2 regions of the Bradyrhizobium sp. 63_E2_N1_3 genome follow, and region 1 is predicted to be linked to the other one. Evidence: riboswitches for the same ligand, from Rfam matches in the RefSeq annotation. Region 1 holds a riboswitch; the other holds the start of a gene.

The links. Region 1 has a riboswitch for glycine ahead of AB7531_RS16195 (D-amino acid dehydrogenase). Riboswitches for the same ligand answer to the same signal wherever they lie in the genome.
Region 2: it holds a riboswitch for glycine, as region 1 does, so the genes downstream of both, gcvT (glycine cleavage system aminomethyltransferase GcvT) here and AB7531_RS16195 (D-amino acid dehydrogenase) in region 1, are expected to answer to the same signal.

The regions. Positions count from the first base shown of each region.
Region 1 covers NZ_CP197235.1:3,485,690-3,495,234, reverse strand. The annotation lists gene AB7531_RS16215 (multidrug effflux MFS transporter) at 1-455, shown strand, start outside; gene AB7531_RS16210 (glycosyltransferase family 39 protein) at 659-2,254, opposite strand; gene AB7531_RS16205 (ABC transporter substrate-binding protein) at 2,468-4,078, opposite strand; gene AB7531_RS16200 (M20/M25/M40 family metallo-hydrolase) at 4,346-5,476, shown strand; glycine riboswitch at 5,571-5,674, shown strand; glycine riboswitch at 5,678-5,791, shown strand; gene AB7531_RS16195 (D-amino acid dehydrogenase) at 5,859-7,160, shown strand; gene AB7531_RS16190 (ABC transporter permease) at 7,342-8,283, shown strand; gene AB7531_RS16185 (ABC transporter permease) at 8,304-9,191, shown strand; gene AB7531_RS16180 (ABC transporter ATP-binding protein) at 9,206-9,545, shown strand, end outside.
Region 2 covers NZ_CP197235.1:3,327,033-3,336,577, reverse strand. The annotation lists gene AB7531_RS15420 (cyclic nucleotide-gated ion channel) at 1-523, opposite strand, end outside; gene alaS (alanine--tRNA ligase) at 530-3,208, opposite strand; glycine riboswitch at 3,442-3,530, shown strand; gene gcvT (glycine cleavage system aminomethyltransferase GcvT) at 3,676-4,824, shown strand; gene gcvH (glycine cleavage system protein GcvH) at 4,836-5,204, shown strand; gene gcvP (aminomethyl-transferring glycine dehydrogenase) at 5,385-8,252, shown strand; gene AB7531_RS15395 (hypothetical protein) at 8,405-9,400, opposite strand; gene recA (recombinase RecA) at 9,494-9,545, opposite strand, start outside.

The sequences.
Region 1 (9,545 bases):
TCGCCGCGATCGCGGCCGGCACCGCGATCGCCGGTTTCCTCAATGCGAAGCTGGTCGGACGGCTCGGCATGCGCGTGATCTCGCACGGCGCGCTGACACTCTACACCGCGGTTGCGGGCGTGATGCTGCTGACGGAAACTCTCGGCATGCTGCCGCTCTCCTTGTTCATGGTGCTGTCCGCCCTGATGATGTTCTCGTTCGGCATGATGGTCGCGAACTTCACCGCACTGGCCATGGAGCCGCAGGGCCACATCGCCGGCACCGCCTCCTCGCTCTACGGCTCGATCACGACGCTGATCGGCATCGTCGTCGGCATGGCGATCGGGCAGAGTTTCGACGGCACGCTGCTGCCGTTCTCGGTCGGCTTCTTCCTGTCGACGCTGGCGGCGCTTGCGATCGTGCTGGTGGTGGAAAAGGGACGGCTGTTCAAGCCGCATCATCGTCCCATCGCATGAGGAACTTCCCGGCCGCGTCGATGTTGTACTGCAGCAATTCGAAAGGCTGCCTCATGGAACCGGAACATCGCGAAGACAACACCACCCCGGATCGGGCGGGAACGGAGCGCCCGACGCCGGGCGCCGACCGAACTGCGTTCACTCCCCCCTTCGCGAGCGAAGGCCTCGAGCGAATCCGCGACAGCCACTGCTGAGCGCAAAGCCTAGTCCGTCGGGCGCCTGCTGGCGCTGAAGTCCTGCGCGGCGCTCTCGGGCGTCGCGCTGCTCGTTCGCGGTGGCACGATCAGCACGACCACGTCCCGCGTCAGGCCGGGCTTGCCCCATAGCGTCGCCTGCACGGTGAACTGGCGTCTGACGAAATGCTCGGCGCGCGCGGACACCGACTCCATCCACCTGCCGCAATAGTCCTGGCCGCTGAAGCAGAGCGCGGCCCAACCGCGATCCAATGTCGTCTTTCGCGGCATGCCCCACGTGTACTGAAATTCGAACGGCCGCGCGTAATACGGATGGTCCGGACTGTAGAACGCGGTCGCAAAGGCCAGCGAATCGTCGCCGCTGACGGCGCTGAGCGGTTCCCCGGTCAGCTCGTGCCACTCGCGAGTAATCTCGTTAGCTACCTGCGCGTAGAAATTCCGGCCCTCTTCGTAGCCGTGATTGTTGCGATAGACGGCGTGAATCGGGGCGGCGACGAAGACAGCGGCGAGCCCAACGATTGCGGTGATGACCGTGACATTGACGGTGTAGAATCTTTCGATCGGGTAGCGCGTGCCGCAAACGATCAGCACGACGAACAGGAACAGCCCTTGCAACGCCCATAGCGACGGCAGATCGGTGCCCATCGCCAGCGACGTCAGGACCGGCAGTACGATCGTGCCGATCGCAACGTAAAAAAGAAGCCGCAGGCCGGAACTCATCGCGGCGAAGTCGGCCGCAAATTGTTTCAGCCGTGTGCCGGCGATGATCACCCAGAAGACGGCCGATACGCTGATGGCCGCCACGAGTCCGAGCAGGAAGTTCTGCACCTCGCCGAGCGAGCTCACGAAGTTGCCGTTGGCGTGCGCCATCGCGTAGGTGAAGGCCGACGCGCCCGTCGTCGCGAGCCAGTAGATATGCGGCGACAACACCGCGAGCCCGACCACGACCGATATCCACGGCGAAGCGGACGTGAAATAGGCGCGGCGCGCGGGATGAGCCAGCGCGGCAAATGCAAAGCTCGCCACGAGGAAGACCGAATAATATTTGCCGACCATCGCCAGCGCCGTGGTGCATCCTACCGCGACCGCCCAGGCCGCGCTGCGGGTCTCGAACGCGCGCAGAAAACACCAGGTCGCGAGCGGCCAGAGCGCAAGAAGCACCGCGTTGGCGTTGAAGCGCTGGGCGTGGAATTGATAGGCCGGCGTCAGCATCAGGAGCAGCAGCACCAGGATGCGCTTGTGCCCGGTCACGAACTGCCGTGCGATCCGGTCGACGAAAAACAGGGCGAGCCCGGCATTGGCCATCGCCATCAATTGCAGCGACCAGTCGCTGAGCGGGAAGACGGAGGTCCACACCGCCGTAACCCAGCCCATCAGCGGCGGATGCTTGTGGTAGCCCCACGCGAAACGGCGCCCGAGCGTCCAGGCCTCGAGGGTATCAGGGTGCAGGCCGCTGCCGGCATAGGCGACGGCCAGATAGACCGTCCAGAGCGCGACAAAGCACACAATGAGAAGCGGAACGGCCCAACCCGTCTCGACGCCGTCGAGCCAGCGCAGGAAAGGCCGCCGCCATCGCGCCGGCGCGCGATCGGACCGCTCGGCCATCGCCCGAAATGAAAAATCAATCGACACGGGACTCAAATGCAGGAAGGAAGTGATGTGCGAACTGCGCACATCTATTTCAAGTCAGAAACAAATAGCAATGATTGGACACTGGAAGAGTTAAAAGCTGACGCGAGGCTGACAAACGAAAACGGCGCCGCTGATGACAGCGACGCCGCGTAACGCTCGGGGAAAGCGCGCGGGCGCGCCCTCGCCTTACTCGGTCTTGTCGATGTTCCAGAACACCGGCGTCGCCGGGCCGTCGAGCACGCCGGTGAGCGACTTCCGCCACGCGCTCGGCGCCAGATACTGGCCGAGCGGCACGTAAATCACCTGGTCATAGGCTTCCTTCTGGATCTCGGTCGCGATCTTCTTCTGATCGTCGAGCGAGGCGGCGCGGACGAAGTCGTCCTTGAGCTTCTCGATCTTGGCGTTTTCCGCCCAGCCGAACCAGCCCTTCTTGCCCTGGCCGCCGATCGACAGATTGGCGATCGGGTTGGACACGTCGGCGCTGACCCAGTTGGTGAAGAACATGTTCCAGCCGCCCTCCTTCGGAGGCTTCTGGCTGGCGCGCCTGCTGACCACCGTCTGCCAGTCGGTCGCCTGCGCGTCGACCTTGAAGCCGGCCTCGCGGAGCAACTGCACCGCGACCGTCGGCTGCGCCTTCAGCGTCACGACGTCGCCGGGCACCATGACCACGACGGGCGTGCCGTCATAGCCGGACTCGGCGAGCGCCTTCTTGGCTTCCGCCATGCCGTTGCCCTTGACCAGCGATTCCGAGCCGACGTCGGTCGCGAACGGCGTATCGCAGATGAAGAACGCACCGCAGATCTTGTAGTATTTGGGATTGCCGACGAGCGCGTCGAGCACGTCCTTCTGGTTCATCGCCAGAAGTGCGGCACGGCGGATCTTCGGATTGTCGAAGGGCGGATAGAGGAAGTTCATGCGCCCAAGGGTCTGGTAGCCGAACTTGTTCAGCGTCTCGGTCTTGAGGTCGGCATTGCCTTCAAGGACGGGCAGCAGATCCCACGGCGGCACTTCCATGAAGTCGATGTCGCCCGATTGCAGCGCGTTCACTGCGGTCTGCGCATCCGGCATGGTGATCCATTCGACGCGATCAACCTTGACCACCTTGCCTCCGGCAGTCCAGCTCGACGCCTCCTTGCGCGGCACGTAGTCGGTGTTCTTGACGTACACCGCCTTCACGCCGGGCTGGAATTCACCCTGCACGAACTTGAACGGACCGGAGCCGATCTGCTCGGGGATCTGCTTGTCCGGCGGCGTTTCGGCGAGACGCTTCGGCATCATGAAGGCGACGCGCGAGGACGGCTTGCCGATGGATTCGAGCACGAGGCCGTAGGGCTCCTTCAGCTTCAGCGTGATCGTCTTGGGGTCGGTCGCCTCGATGCTCGCAGTAAACTGCATCATCTGCTGGCCCATGCCGTCGACCGCGGCCCAGCGCTTCAGCGAAGCGGCGCAGTCTTCCGCCGTCACCGGCGTACCGTCGTGCCACTTCAGGCCGTCGCGCAGCGTGAAGGTGTAGGTGAGCTTGTCGTCGGAGATCTTCCAGTCCGCCATCTGCGGCTGGATCTTGAAATTCGAGTCCGTCGCGATCAGCGTGTCGTAGACCATGTAGCCATGGTCACGCGTGATGTAGGCGGTGGTGAAAATCGGATCGATGATGCGCAGATCCGAATGCATCACCGCGGTGATGGTCTTGCTGGCGGCGGCAAGTACCGGCGAGGCCATCGCCGTCGAAAGCGCAACGACCGATAGCGCAAGTGTGGAGGCGAACGCGCGACGCCCCCGGCGCATCAAGCTCAACATAAAAGTTTCTCCTGACGTGAAACTGTTCAAAGGCAGGTTATTGGTTGAGCATTCGGTTCGTTCTTTAGGCGAACTAACCTCATGCGATGCCTTTGTCTTTCGAGACTTGCAGACAGTGTTGAGCGCGTCAATCCGGTTTCGGTGCAGCCCCAAGCGGCGCGCCCACGGGCTCCACAAAGATCGGTTTGGCTCTACAACGCTTTCCGCCAGTCCCGTCCGCGCCAATGCAATGCGCGTTCCATCTTTCGAAGCTTGAGAGACATTAAGATGAATCCAGCCAATCTTCCCTTCGATTCCGAGGCGATGCTTGAGGGCCTGCGCACCTGGGTGGAATGCGAGAGCCCGACCTGGGACGCGGGCGCCGTCAACCGCATGCTCGATATCGCAGCGCGGGATATGGCGATCATGGGTGCGACGATCGAACGCATCAGCGGCCGACAGGGCTTTGGCGGCGTGATGCGCGCGCGCTTCCCGCATCCGAAACAGGGCGAGCCGGGCATCCTGATCGCCGGCCACATGGATACCGTCCACCCGGTCGGCACCATCGAGAAGCTGAAATGGCGGCGCGAGGGCAACAAGTGCTACGGCCCCGGCATCTACGACATGAAGGGCGGCAACTATCTCTCGCTGGAAGCGATCCGCCAGCTGGCACGTGCTTCCTTCACCACGCCGCTGCCGATCACCGTGCTGTTTACGCCCGACGAGGAAGTCGGCACGCCCTCGACGCGGGACATCATCGAAGCGGAAGCCGCGCGCAACAAATATGTGCTGGTGCCCGAACCGGGCCGCGCCGACAACGGTGTCACCACCGGACGTTACGCCATCGCGCGTTTCAATCTGGAAGCGACGGGCCGACCGAGCCATGCCGGCGCAACATTGTCGGCCGGACGCTCGGCGATCCGCGAGATGGCGCGGCAGATCCTCGCCATCGACGCGATGACGACGGAGGACTGCACCTTCTCGGTCGGCGTCGTGCACGGCGGACAATGGGTCAATTGCGTTGCCACGACCGCCACCGGCGAGGCGCTGTCCATGGCCAAGCGCCAGGCCGATCTCGACCGCGGCGTCGAGCGGATGCTGGCGCTGTCGGGCACGTCCAATGATGTCACGTTCAAGGTGACGCGCGGCGTCACGCGCCCCGTATGGGAGCCCGATGCCGGCACCATGGCGCTTTATGAAAAGGCGCGCGGCATCGCCAAGTCGCTCGGCACCGATCTGCCGCATGCGAGCTCTGGCGGCGGCTCCGACGGCAACTTTACCGGTGCGATGGGCATCCCGACGCTCGACGGCCTCGGCGTGCGCGGCGGCAACGGCCACACGCTCGAGGAGTTCATCGAGGTCGAGAGCCTGGTTGAACGCGGGCGCCTGATGGCCGGCTTGCTGGCGACGCTCGACTGACGACGCAGCCTTCGCACTGCACAATGCGTTGGCAGTCGCGGTTTAAATTTAGCCTTGTCTAAAAATGAGGCGCATCGTACTGCTCGATTGTCCACGCGACGATGCGGGAGAGATCGCAACGAGAGTTCAGGCTTTCGTTGCGGCGCCGACGGAGCAACCGCCCCGGAAACTCTCAGGCAAAAGGACCGTATCGTCAGGACGATCTGGAGAGAGGCGGCGCGATCTTGGGATCGTGACGTCCACCGAAGGGGATAGTCCGGAGCTGACCTCGCCGAGGTCCGCAACGGATCAAGCTCTCAGGTAACCGTGACAGATGGGGCGCCGCCAACGGCCTTTGGCCGGCGGTTAGCCGACTCTAACTCACGGGAGCCCCGAACCTGCCATGACCCATATCGCCATCATCGGCGCCGGCATCACCGGCGTAACGACCGCCTATGCCCTGCTCGAACGCGGATACAAGGTGACGGTGCTCGACAAGCACCGCTACGCCGCGATGGAGACGTCCTTCGCCAATGGCGGACAGCTCTCCGCCAGCAATGCCGAAGTCTGGAACAGCACCGCCACGATCCTGAAAGGCCTGCGCTGGATGTTCCGGCGCGATGCGCCGCTGCTGATGAACCCGCGGCCGAACTGGCACAAATATTCGTGGATGAGCGAGTTCGTCGCCAATATCGGCAACTACCGCGCCAACACGGTCCAGACCACGCGGCTCGCGATCGAAGCCCGCAAGCATCTGTTCGAGATCGCGGAGCGCGAAGGCATCGACTTCGATCTCGAACGCCGCGGCATCCTGCACATCTATCACGACAAGAAGGGTTTTGAATCCGGCCTGCAGGTCAATGCGCTATTGAAGGAAGGCGGGCTCGATCGCCGCCCGGTGACGCCGGAGGAGATCCGCGCCATCGAGCCGACGCTGCGCAAGGACTATTTTGGCGGCTTCTACACGCCGTCGGATGCGACCGGCGATATCCACAAGTTCACGCGCGGACTTGCGGAAGCCTGCAAGCGGCGCGGCGCGACCTTTATCCACGAAGCCAACATCGATTCCATTGCCCAGGCAGGTGGCGGCTTTGTCATCGGCTGGGCTGATCTTTCGGCCAGTGACACTGTCGCATCCGCGCGCGGCATGCTGAAGGCTGATGGCGTCGTGGTCTGCGCCGGTGTGGCCAGCCGCCACTTCGCCGCCCTCCTCGACGAGCGCGTCAACGTCTATCCGGTGAAGGGCTATTCGATCACCGTTCAGCTCGACACTGCCGCAAGCCGCAATGCGACGCCGACCGTGAGCCTGCTCGACGAAGCCGCAAAAATCGTCACCAGCCGGCTCGGCGCCGATCGCTTCCGCGTCGCAGGCACCGCCGAATTCAATGACTTCAACCGCGACATCCGCGCCGACCGCGTGCAGCCGCTGGTCGACTGGGTGCGCAGCAACTTCCCCGGCGTCGAAACGTCCAAGGTTGTGCCCTGGGCCGGGCTGCGGCCGATGATGCCGAACATGATGCCCGTGGTGCGCGCAGGACGGATGCCGGGCGTGTTCTTCAACACCGGCCACGGCCATCTCGGCTGGACCTTGTCGGCCGCGACCGCGCAGATGATTGCCGGGACCATCGATGGCTGGCGCGGGCTCAACGCACCGCCGGCCGCACCGTCACTCAGGGTTGAGCACAAGTTCCGTCATGCATCCTGAGTGGTCGATATCGGAGGCTCGGCGGCCCCTTGCGACCGCCCTGCCCTTGGCACACAATTTGCCCCGAAACGTCGGCTTCCACGGCCGGCTTTCCAGCCCGAGTGACAGGCGTGCATGATAGACAGAACCGATTCCACAGGGGCCTCCCGGCCCCACAAGTTCCGCAGCCGGAGATAGGTGCATGCTAGGTTATCTCATTCGCCGCGTTCTGGCCGCGGTGCCCGTGATGGGCGTCGTCGCGCTGTTCGTCTTCCTGCTGCTGCGGCTGACGCCGGGCGATCCCGCCGCCATTCTCGCCGGCGATAACGCGACGCCGGAACGGCTGGAACGCATCCGCGACTCGCTCGGCCTCAACGAGCCGCTGATCGTGCAATTCATCACCTGGGTGAACAAGCTGCTGCACGGCGATCTCGGGACGTCGCTGATCTCCAACCTGCCAGTCATGAAGATGATCAGCCAGCGCGTCGAACCGTCGATCTCGATCGCGCTCTCGACGATCATTCTCGCCGTGATCGTCGCCGTGCCGCTCGGCGTCATCGCGGCGTGGAAGCACGGCACCTGGATCGACCGTTTCGTGATGGGCCTCTCCGTGCTCGGCTTCTCCGTGCCGGTGTTCGTGGTCGGCTATCTCCTGATCGAGGTCTTCGCGATCGACCTTCGCTGGGTGCCGGTGCAGGGCTTCCGCAGCATCTTCAACGGCTTTGGACCGTTCTTCGAGCGCATCATCCTGCCGACCTGCGCGCTCTCCTTCATCTACATCGCGCTGATCGCGCGCATGACGCGCGCGGCGATGCTCGACGTGCTCGGTGAGGACTACGTCCGCACCGCCCGCGCCAAGGGCATCAACGAGGTCGCCGTGATGATGCGCCATGCGCTGCGCAACGCCGCGGTGCCCGTCATCACCGTGATCGGCACCGGCTTTGCGCTGCTGATCTCCGGCGTCGTCGTCACCGAGAGCGTGTTCAACATCCCCGGCATCGGCCGCCTCACGGTGGACGCGGTGCTGGCGCGCGACTACCCAGTCATCCAGGCGATGATCCTGCTGACGTCGCTGATCTATGTCGTCGTCAATCTCCTGATCGACGTCGCCTACACGCTGCTCGATCCCCGGATCCGGTACTAGGGCTAAGGATAACAACAAAAATGTCCGTCGATAGCCTTCCCCAGTCGTCCATTCCGATCACGTCGCCGCTGCGGCCGCGTTTCGGATTCCTCACCTCGACGCCGATCATCGCGGCGGCCACGATCCTGCTCGCGCTGATCGTGCTGGTCTCGATCCTGGCGCCGCTGATCGCGCCGCACGATCCGGTCCAGCTTGCGCCCTCGCAGCGGCTGAAGCCGGCCTCGGCGCAGTTCCTGCTCGGCACCGACGCCTATGGCCGTGACCTCTTGTCGCGCGTCATCTATGGTGGCCGCATCTCGCTCCTGATCGGCATCGGCTCGGCGATCCTGTCGATCGTCATCGGCCTTGCGATCGGCCTGGTCTCCGGCTTCTTCAAGCTGGTCGATGCCGTCCTGATGCGCGTCATGGACGGCCTCATGGCGATGCCGAGCATCCTGCTCGCGATCGCCGTGGTGTCGCTGTCCGGCGCCAGCATCTGGACCGTGCTGGTCGCGATCACCATCCCCGAAATACCGCGCGTGGCACGCCTGGTACGCTCGGTCGTGCTGTCCGCGCGCGAGGAGCCTTACGTCGAGGCCGCGATCTCGGTCGGCTCCAGCCTGCCGAAGATTATGTGGCGCCATCTGATGCCGAACACGATCGCACCGCTGATCGTCCAGGGCACCTATGTCTGCGCCTCCGCGATCCTGACCGAGGCCATTCTCTCCTTCCTCGGCGCCGGCATCTCGCCGGAGACGCCGACCTGGGGCAACATCATGGCCGAGGGCCGCCAGTATTTTCAGCTCAAGCCGACGCTGATCTTCTGGCCGGGCCTGCTGCTCTCGATCGCCATCCTCAGCATCAATCTGATCGGCGACGCCGCCCGCGACGCCCTCGATCCCCGCATGAAGCAGCGGGAGGGCAAGTGATGACGGATCAAGTGATGACCAACCCAGTTCTCGACATCAACAATCTCGTCGTCTCCATCGGCAAGAAGCCGAAGGGCGCCAACATCATCGATGGCATCTCGATCCAGGTGCACAAGGGCGAGACACTGTGTCTCGTCGGCGAAAGCGGCTCGGGCAAGTCGGTGACCTCGCTCACCACGATGGGCCTGCTGCCGAAGGGCACGCTGGTTCCGACCGGCGGCAGCGTCAAGCTCGTCGGCGAAGAGATACTCACCGCGACCGATCGCCGCCTGCGCCAGCTCCGCGCGACGCAGATGGCGATGATCTTCCAGGAGCCGATGACCGCACTCAATCCGGTGGTGCCGGTCGGCCGCC
Region 2 (9,545 bases), 160 kb from region 1:
CGATCAGGATGACGATGCAGCCGATCAGCGCACGCCGCTCGGCATGGATGGCCGCGAGCAGCGAGCGCATTGCCGGCGAGTACCGTATCAGCTTGAAGAACGGCAGCACGCCGAGCCCGGCCAGCGTCGCGTGCCGGCCGGTGGCCAGCACGATCGCGGCCGGCAGGAACGCCATGAGGTCGATGATGCCGAGCGCGGAGAAGGCATAAGAGAGCCGGTCGGACAGCGCGGAGCCGTTGCGCTGGGTGTGCCCCGCCACGGTCCACAGCCGCGCCAGATATTCGAGCGCGAACACGATGACGGCGAGGACGGCGACCGCGCTGAACAGCGTGTCGAACCGCGCGTCGAGCTCCGGCACCGAGGCGAGGATCATCGCGACCACGTCGAGCACGATGACGCTGATGATCACCTGGATGAAGCGCGACCCGATCGAGTAGGCGAGCGGATCGTGCTCCAGCAATTCGTACAGGCGATCCCTTAGGTTGGGATCGGCCGAGCCACGTCCTCGCGGAACGAGGCGCATGGCCGTTTACGCGCCTGCCATCGCTTTTTCGATCGCCGCGAGCGCCTCGGGCGCCTTGGCGCCATCGGGACCGCCAGCCTGCGCCATGTCGGGCCGGCCGCCGCCGCCCTTGCCGCCGAGCGCCTCGGAGGCGACGCGCACCAGGTTCACGGCATTGAAGCGCGCGGTGAGATCCGCGGTGACGCCGACCACGATTCCGGCCTTGCCGTCCTCGGTGACGCCAACGATGGCGACCACGCCGGAGCCGATCTGCTTCTTGCCGTCGTCCGCAAGGCTCTTGAGATCCTTCATCTCGATGCCCTCGACCGCGCGCGCCATCAGCTTGACGTCGCCGACCTCGCGCACGCCTGCGGCTGCGCCGTTCCCGACGGATGTACCGCCGCCCATCGCGAGCTTCTTGCGGGCGTCGGAGAGCTCGCGCTCGAGCTTCTTGCGCTCCTCCATCAGGGCTGTGATGCGCGCCGGGACGTCGTCGATCGAGGTGCGCAGCTCGTTGGCCGCGGTCTTCGCCAGCGCCATGGTCTCGTTGGCGTGCCTGCGCGCATAATTGCCGGTCAGCGCCTCGATGCGGCGCACGCCGGAGGCGACCGCGCTCTCGCCGGTCAGCGTGATCAGGCCGATGTCGCCGGTGCGCTTCACATGGGTGCCGCCGCAGAGCTCGACGGACCAGCCGAGCGCGTTGGTGCCGCGCTCCCGCGCGGTCCGGCCCATCGAGACGACGCGGACCTCGTCGCCATACTTTTCGCCGAACAGCGCGCGCGCGCCGGCCTCGCGGGCCTCGTCCACGCCCATGACGCGGGTGGTGACCTCGTCATTCTCCAGCACCACGTCGTTGGCGATGTCCTCGACGCGGGCAAGCTCTTCCGCCGTGATCGGCTTCGGATGCACGAAGTCGAAGCGCAGCCGGTCCGGCGCGACCATTGAGCCGCGCTGGGCGATGTGGTCGCCGAGCACCTGGCGCAGCGCCTCGTGGATGAGATGCGTCGCCGAATGGTGCGCGCGGATCGAGGAACGCCTGCCGTGATCGACCTCGAGCTGCAGCGCGGTGCCGAGCTTCAGCTCGCCGCTCTCCACGGTGCCGACGTGGACGAAGAGATCGCCGAGCTTCTTCTGCGTGTCGGTAACGCGGAACTTGATGCCGCCCTCGCCGCTGAGCACGCCGGTGTCGCCGACCTGGCCGCCGGACTCCGCGTAGAACGGCGTCTGGTTGAGCACGATCGCGCCGGTCTCGCCGGCCTTGAGGCTCGCGGTTTCCTGGCCGTCCTTCACCAGCGCGGAGACCACGCCTTCGGCGCTCTCGGTCTCATAGCCCAGGAATTCGGTGGCCCCGAGCTTCTCGCGCAGCGGGAACCAGATCGCTTCGGAAGCTGCCTCGCCAGAACCCTTCCAGGACTCGCGCGCCTTGGCCTTCTGGCGCTCCATCGCGTCGGTGAAAGAGGCCTGGTCGACGCCGATGCCGCGCGACTTCAGCGCGTCCTGCGTGAGATCCAGCGGGAAGCCGTAAGTGTCGTACAGCGTGAAGGCGACGTCGCCGTCGAACATGTCGCCTTTCTTCAGGGACGCGCTCTTCTCGTCGAGGATGGCAAGGCCGCGCACCAGCGTCTTGCGGAAGCGGGTCTCTTCCAGCCGCAGCGTTTCCTCGATCAGATTCTCCGCGCGCATCAGGTCGGGATAGGCCTGGCCCATCTCGCGCACCAGCGCCCAGACCAGCCGATGCATCAGCGGCTCCTTGGCGCCGAGCAGCTGCGCGTGGCGCATCGCACGGCGCATGATCCGGCGCAGCACATAGCCGCGGCCCTCGTTCGAGGGCAGCACGCCGTCGGAGACGAGGAACGCCGAGGAGCGCAGATGGTCGGCGATGACGCGGAACGAGGCCACGGTCTGCTCGTTCGGCCCGCTGCCGAGTGCGGACGCGGTCGCGTCGATCAGATGGCGGAACAGGTCGGTCTCGAACACGCTGTCGACGCCCTGCATAATGCAGGCCATGCGCTCCAGCCCCATGCCGGTGTCGATCGAGGGACGCGGCAGATCCACGCGCTCCTCCTTCGTCACCTGCTCGTACTGCATGAACACCAGGTTCCAGAATTCGAGGAAGCGGTCGCCGTCCTCTTCCGGCGAGCCCGGAGGTCCACCCCAGATGTGATCGCCGCGATCGATGAAGATCTCCGAGCACGGGCCGCACGGCCCGGTGTCGCCCATCGCCCAGAAATTGTCCGAGGTCGGGATGCGGATGATGCGGTCCTCGGAGAAGCCCGCGATCTTCTTCCACAGGCCGGCCGCCTCGTCGTCGGTGTGGTAGACGGTGACGAGCAGCTTGTCTTTCTTGAGCCCGAACTCCCGCGTGATCAGGGTCCAGGCCAGCTCGATCGCGCGCTCCTTGAAATAGTCGCCGAACGAGAAATTGCCGAGCATCTCGAAGAAGGTGAGATGGCGCGCGGTGTAGCCGACATTGTCGAGGTCGTTGTGCTTGCCGCCGGCGCGCACGCATTTCTGCGACGTGGTGGCGCGCTGATAGGGCCGCTTCTCGACGCCGGTGAAGACGTTCTTGAACTGCACCATGCCGGCATTGGTGAACATCAGCGTGGGATCGTTGCGCGGCACCAATGGCGAGGACGACACGATCTCGTGGCCGTTCTCGGCAAAGAAGTTCAGAAAGGTCGACCTGATCTCGTTGACGCCGCTCATGTTCATCCAATCGGGTGTGCTTGGACCCGCGATACGCCATCCAAACCGGGCATTTGGGCTGATATCTGCGGGTCAAAGCGCTTTTAGACAAGGCCAGCTGCGCTGTCCAGAAACTGTGCAAGGAGATCAGTGAGTTGCCGCAGGCGCGCAATCCCGTTTGCAATCCCGTTGAAAGCCGCCAGGTGCGCGTTGACAGGCTTGGCCGGCCTGTGGTCTGTACCCATCTGTATCGTACGGCCACGTCGGGAGAGACCGGCTTTGGTGCCGGCGCCGAAGGAGCAACCGCCCCGGAAACTCTCAGGCAAAAGGACCGCGTGGCTTTGACGACATCTGGAAAGAGGCGCCGACGGGCATAAGACCCGGACTGCGTCCGCCGACGGGATAATACTCTCAGGCACAGCGACAGATGGGGCTTCGACTGGTTGCTACCGGGGAATCGTCCCCGGGGAACCGCCGAGGGCCCCGTGATGCTTGCGCGCGACGACCAAGATTCCCTCAAACGTACGCCCCTTCACGGGCTTCATGTCTCCCTCGGCGGCAAGATGGTGCCGTTCGCGGGCTATGACATGCCCGTTCAGTACCCCGCGGGCGTCCTTAAAGAGCACCTCCATACCCGTTCCTCCGCCGGCCTGTTCGACGTCTCCCACATGGGTCAGCTCGCGCTTCGGCCGAAGTCGGGCAAGGTCGAGGACGCCGCCCGCGCGCTGGAACGGCTGGTGCCGCAGGATATCGTGGCGATTGCCCCGGGACGGCAGCGCTATGCCCAGTTCACCAATCCGGACGGCGGTATTCTCGACGATCTGATGGTCGCCAATTTCGGCGATCACCTGTTCCTGGTCGTCAACGCCGCCTGCAAGGAAGCGGACGAGGCGCATCTGCGCGCGCATCTCTCGGACGACTGCATCATCGATTCGCTTCAAGACCGCGCCCTGATCGCGCTGCAGGGCCCGAAGGCAGAAGCCGCATTGGCGAAATTGTGTGCAGAGGCGCCCTCCATGAAGTTCATGGATGCCGGCCCGCACAAGGTCGCCGGTCTCGACTGCTTCGTCTTGCGCTCCGGCTACACCGGCGAGGACGGGTTCGAGATTTCGGTCCCCGCGGCCGATGCCGAGCGCCTCGCCAAAACGCTGCTGGACAATCCCGACGTGATGCCGATCGGCTTGGGGGCCCGCGACAGCCTGCGGCTGGAAGGCGGGCTCTGCCTCTACGGCCACGACATCGACACCGCCACCACGCCGGTCGAGGCCGCGCTGGAATGGTCGGTGCAGAAGAGCCGCCGCAGCGGCGGCGCCCGCGCCGGTGGTTTTCCCGGCGCTGATACGATCCTCGCCCATTTCGATCACGGCGCGAGCCGCCGCCGCGTCGGCCTGCGCACGGAAGGCCGCGCGCCGGTGCGCGAGGGCGCGATGCTGTTTGCGGATGACGCGGGCGGCGAGCCGATCGGAAAGGTCACCTCGGGCGGTTTCGGCCCGAGCCTGAACGCGCCGGTCGCGATGGGCTACGTGCCCTCCGCCCTGAGCGCGCTCGATACAAAACTCTTCGCCGAGGTGCGCGGCCAGCGGCTGCCGCTCACGGTCGCCGCTATGCCTTTCGTGAAAAACACCTACAAACGCTGAGGACTGAGAAAATGACCACGACGCTGTACACCTCCGACCACGAATGGCTGGCCATCGACGGCGACGTCGCCACCGTCGGCATCACCGACTACGCGCAGTCGCAGCTCGGCGACGTCGTATTCGTCGAGCTGCCCAAGGTCGGCCGTGCGCTGAAGAAGGCCGAAGCCGCCGCCGTCGTGGAGTCGGTGAAGGCCGCCTCCGACGTCTACGCGCCTGTTACGGGCGAAGTGCTCGAGACCAACGACGCGCTCGCCGCCGAGCCGGCGCTGGTGAACTCGGACGCGCAAGGCAAGGCGTGGTTCTTCAAGATCAGAATTGCCGACAAGAGCGAGCTCGGCGGCCTCATGGATGAGGCCGCCTACAAGGCACATACGGCGTGAGATGAAGCGAACTCTGACCTCATATTCGGTGTCATCACCCGCCTTGTGCGCACTGCGCACTGGGGCGGGTGATCCAGTACGCCGCGGCTTCTCGGCTCAAGCCGTGACGCCTGCGTTTACTGGATGCCCCGCCTTCGCGGGGCATGACGGCGACAGCGAAATCTAAAGCGAGGACCCATGATGACCGCGCACCGCAAATCCAATGGCGACACCGCCGCCACCTTCGTTCGCCGCCACATCGGCCCGTCGGCGCGCGACGTCACCGCAATGCTGGAGGCCGTCGGCGCCAAGAGCGTCGACGCCCTGATGGCGGAGACGCTGCCGGCCTCGATCCGGCAGACCGCCCCGCTCGACCTCGGCAAGCCCTTGAGCGAGACCGAGGCGATCGCGCACATGGCCGAGCTCGCGCGAGAGAACCAGGTCTTCACCTCGCTGATCGGCCAAGGCTATTCCGGCACGGTTTTGCCCGCGGTGATCCAGCGCAACATTTTGGAGAACCCGGCCTGGTACACGGCCTACACGCCCTACCAGCCCGAGATCAGCCAGGGCCGGCTGGAGGCGCTGCTCAACTTCCAGACCATGATCTGCGACCTCACCGGGCTCGACGTCGCCAACGCCTCGCTGCTCGACGAGGCGACCGCCGCGGCCGAAGCGATGGCGCTCGCCGAGCGCCACTCGCGGGTCGAAGCAAAAGCCTTCTTCGTCGACAAGGACGTGCATCCGCAGACGCTGGCGGTGATGCGCACCCGCGCCGAGCCGCTGGGCTGGACCCTGATCGTCGGCGATCCCCTCGCCGATCTCGACAAATCAGACGTGCTCGGCGCGCTGCTGCAATATCCGGGCTCCTCGGGCGCCGTGCGCGACCTCAGGCCCGCGATCGCGACGTTGAAGGCCAAGGGCGCACTCGCGATCGTTGCCGCCGATCTCCTGGCACTGACGCTGCTCGCCTCGCCCGGCGAGCTTGGCGCCGACATCGCGATCGGCTCGGCGCAGCGCTTTGGCGTGCCGATGGGTTATGGCGGGCCGCACGCGGCCTATATGGCGGTGCGCGATGCGCTGAAGCGCTCGCTGCCCGGCCGCATCGTCGGCCTCTCCGTGGACTCGCGCGGGATGCCTGCCTATCGCCTCGCGCTGCAGACCCGCGAGCAGCACATCCGCCGCGAGAAGGCGACCTCCAACATCTGCACCGCGCAGGTGCTGCTCGCCGTGATCGCCTCGATGTACGCGGTCTATCACGGCCCCGAGGGGCTTGCGCAGATCGCGCGCAACGTGCATCGCCGCGCCGCCGTGCTTGCAGCGGGCTTGCGCAAGCTCGGCTTCGCGCCGCAGTCGGATAGCTTCTTCGACACGCTCAGCGTGGACGCCGGTGCCAAGCGCGCCGAGATCGTCGCGCGCGCTACCGCCGAGAAGATCAACCTCGGCGTTGGCGAAACCGCGCTCCGCATCGCGCTCGACGAGACCACGACGCCGGCGACCGTCGAGGCGGTCTGGCGCGCGTTCGGCGGCACGCTTGTTTACGCCGAAATCGACGCGACCACGCGCGAGGTGCTGCCGGAGGCGCTCAAGCGCACCACCGCCTTCCTCACCCATCCCGTGTTCCACGCGCATCGCTCGGAGACCGAGATGCTGCGCTACATGCGCAAGCTCAGCGACCGCGATCTCGCGCTCGACCGCGCCATGATCCCGCTCGGCTCCTGCACCATGAAGCTGAACGCGACCACCGAGATGATGCCGCTGACCTGGCCGGAGTTCGGCAGCCTGCACCCGTTCGCCCCGCGCGAGCAGGCCAAGGGTTACCACGCACTGTTCGCGCGGCTGGAAAAATGGCTGTGCGCTATCACCGGCTATGACGCGATCTCGCTGCAGCCGAATTCGGGCGCGCAAGGAGAATATGCCGGGCTGCTCGCGATCCGCGGCTATCATGCCGCGCGCGGCGAGACGCACCGAAAAATCTGCCTGATCCCCTCCTCCGCCCACGGCACCAACCCGGCTTCGGCCGCGATGGTCGGCATGGACGTGGTGGTGGTCGCCTGCGAGAAGAACGGCGACGTCGACGTCAATGATCTCCGCGCCAAGGCCGAGAAGCACTCGAAGGATCTCGCCGCGGTGATGATCACCTATCCCTCGACGCACGGCGTGTTCGAGGAGCACATTCGCGAGATCTGCGACATCGTCCACGGCCATGGCGGCCAGGTGTATCTGGACGGCGCCAACCTCAACGCGCAGGTCGGCCTGTCCCGGCCCGGCGATTACGGCGCCGACGTCAGCCATCTCAACCTGCACAAGACCTTCTGCATCCCGCACGGTGGCGGCGGCCCCGGCATGGGCCCGATCGGCGTGAAGGCGCATCTCGCGCCGTTCCTACCCGGTCATCCCGCGACGAATGGGGACGCGCCGGTCGGTCCGGTGTCGGCCGCGCCGTTCGGCTCGGCGTCGATCCTCACCATCTCCTACATCTACATTCTGATGATGGGCGGCGACGGCTTGAAGCGCGCCACCGAGATCGCGATCCTCAACGCCAACTACATTGCCGCGCGCCTCGATGCGCGCTTCCCGGTGCTCTACAAGAACGCGAAGGGCCGCGTCGCGCATGAGTGCATCGTCGACCCGCGGCCGCTGAAGACCACGTCTGGCGTCACCGTCGACGACATCGCCAAGCGCCTGATCGATTACGGCTTCCATGCGCCGACCATGAGCTTCCCGGTGCCGGGCACGCTGATGATCGAGCCGACCGAGTCGGAATCCAAGGCGGAGCTGGACCGTTTCTGCGACGCCATGATCGCGATCCGGAAGGAGATCGCCGAGGTCGAGGCCGGCCGCTTCAAGATCGAGGCTTCGCCGCTGCGTCACGCCCCGCATACCGTGCACGACATCGCCGATGACAATTGGAATCGCGCCTACACCCGCGCCGAGGGCTGCTTCCCCGCGGGCACCTCGCGCACCGACAAATATTGGTGCCCGGTCGGCCGCGTCGACAACGTCTATGGCGATCGCAACCTGGTGTGCTCGTGCCCGCCGGTCAGCGATTACGCGGAAGCGGCGGAGTAAGGGATCGTAGCTTCGTAGGGTAGGCAAAGCGACTTGTCCGCCGTAGCTCGAAGAGCGAAGGCGGAAGCGTGCCCACCACCTTTGTGCGCGTTGGAATATGTTGGGCACGGCGCTTGCGCGCCTTTGCCCACCCTACGGCCCCGAACGCATATCTAGGGTGCAACCAGCGAATGGTTCTGTCGGTCCCAACGCCACAGCCGTTCGTTGGTCAGAAGCGTTCCGCCCCACCAGCGTCTGATCGGGTTTTGACGGCGGAAATCCTCCCGACCTTCAAGGACCGCTTCCCCAAATTCGGTGAGCGATAGCCGGCTTCGGCGAAAGGCGGCGTTGCGGCCTCGCGCATCGTGCGGGGCCAGCGTCGCGAGTTTCGGATCGAGACCCGTGATCACCGGCATTGGGCCGGACCCAAGCCCTTCGAGCAGCGGGCCCAATTCCCATTGATCGAACACGCGCGTTTGCAGCGGACCGTCCGGTTGAAACAGCTCCTTGGTACGGTTGTGCCCCCGCGCAATCAGGTCGAGAAGCCGCGCTTCCGTCGTACCTAGTCCGGTGATTGGTGATGGCAGTTCTGCCAGCAATTGTTCCATCGCAGGCTTCAGGAAGGGCAGCCTGGGGAAATCCCTGCCGAGCAATCCGAAACAGAGCTCCGGCGTTGGCGCCCGGTAGGCTTCCCAGGCCATGTTGGCGATCTCGAAGTCGCAGTCCGCGACCTCCAATTCCCGCACCATACGATCGCGAAGCTCTGTGCCGTCCGCTCCGCGCAGATCGAAATTGACACGTCGCAATCTCAGACGATCGGTGATCGATGGATGGGACCGCAAATAATCGAGGGTCCAGATCAGTTGCAACTGACTATTGGGCTCAGGGTCGAACCACAGCTCGATGAGATCGACGCCATAGGTCTCGCAAAACCAAATCAGGCCTGTCTCCTTGTGCGCGAGACCGGTCTGAGGCAACCGGCCAACAAGATCGGACCAACGCACCTCCGGATCGCCTCTGACATGGCCTCCCGTCAGGTATTGCTCGAGGTGATGCGAGGTAGGCAGTGGCCCCGAAACGAAGCGAAAGATGAACGGCACGACCATGTCGGCGCGATCCGCATGGGCAAGACCGACGCCGGACGAACTGGTCAGGATCACGCGTTTCATCGCGAACGCCCCCAAAACGAAACGGGCACTGACGACGTCGGCAACTCAACGTCCTCAGCGCCCGCTCCTCGCGAAAATTTTTCGCGTTAGGTCTTACTCGTCCGCCGGCTCCTCGCCGTCGGCGTCGCGCTCGGGGGTGCCGGCG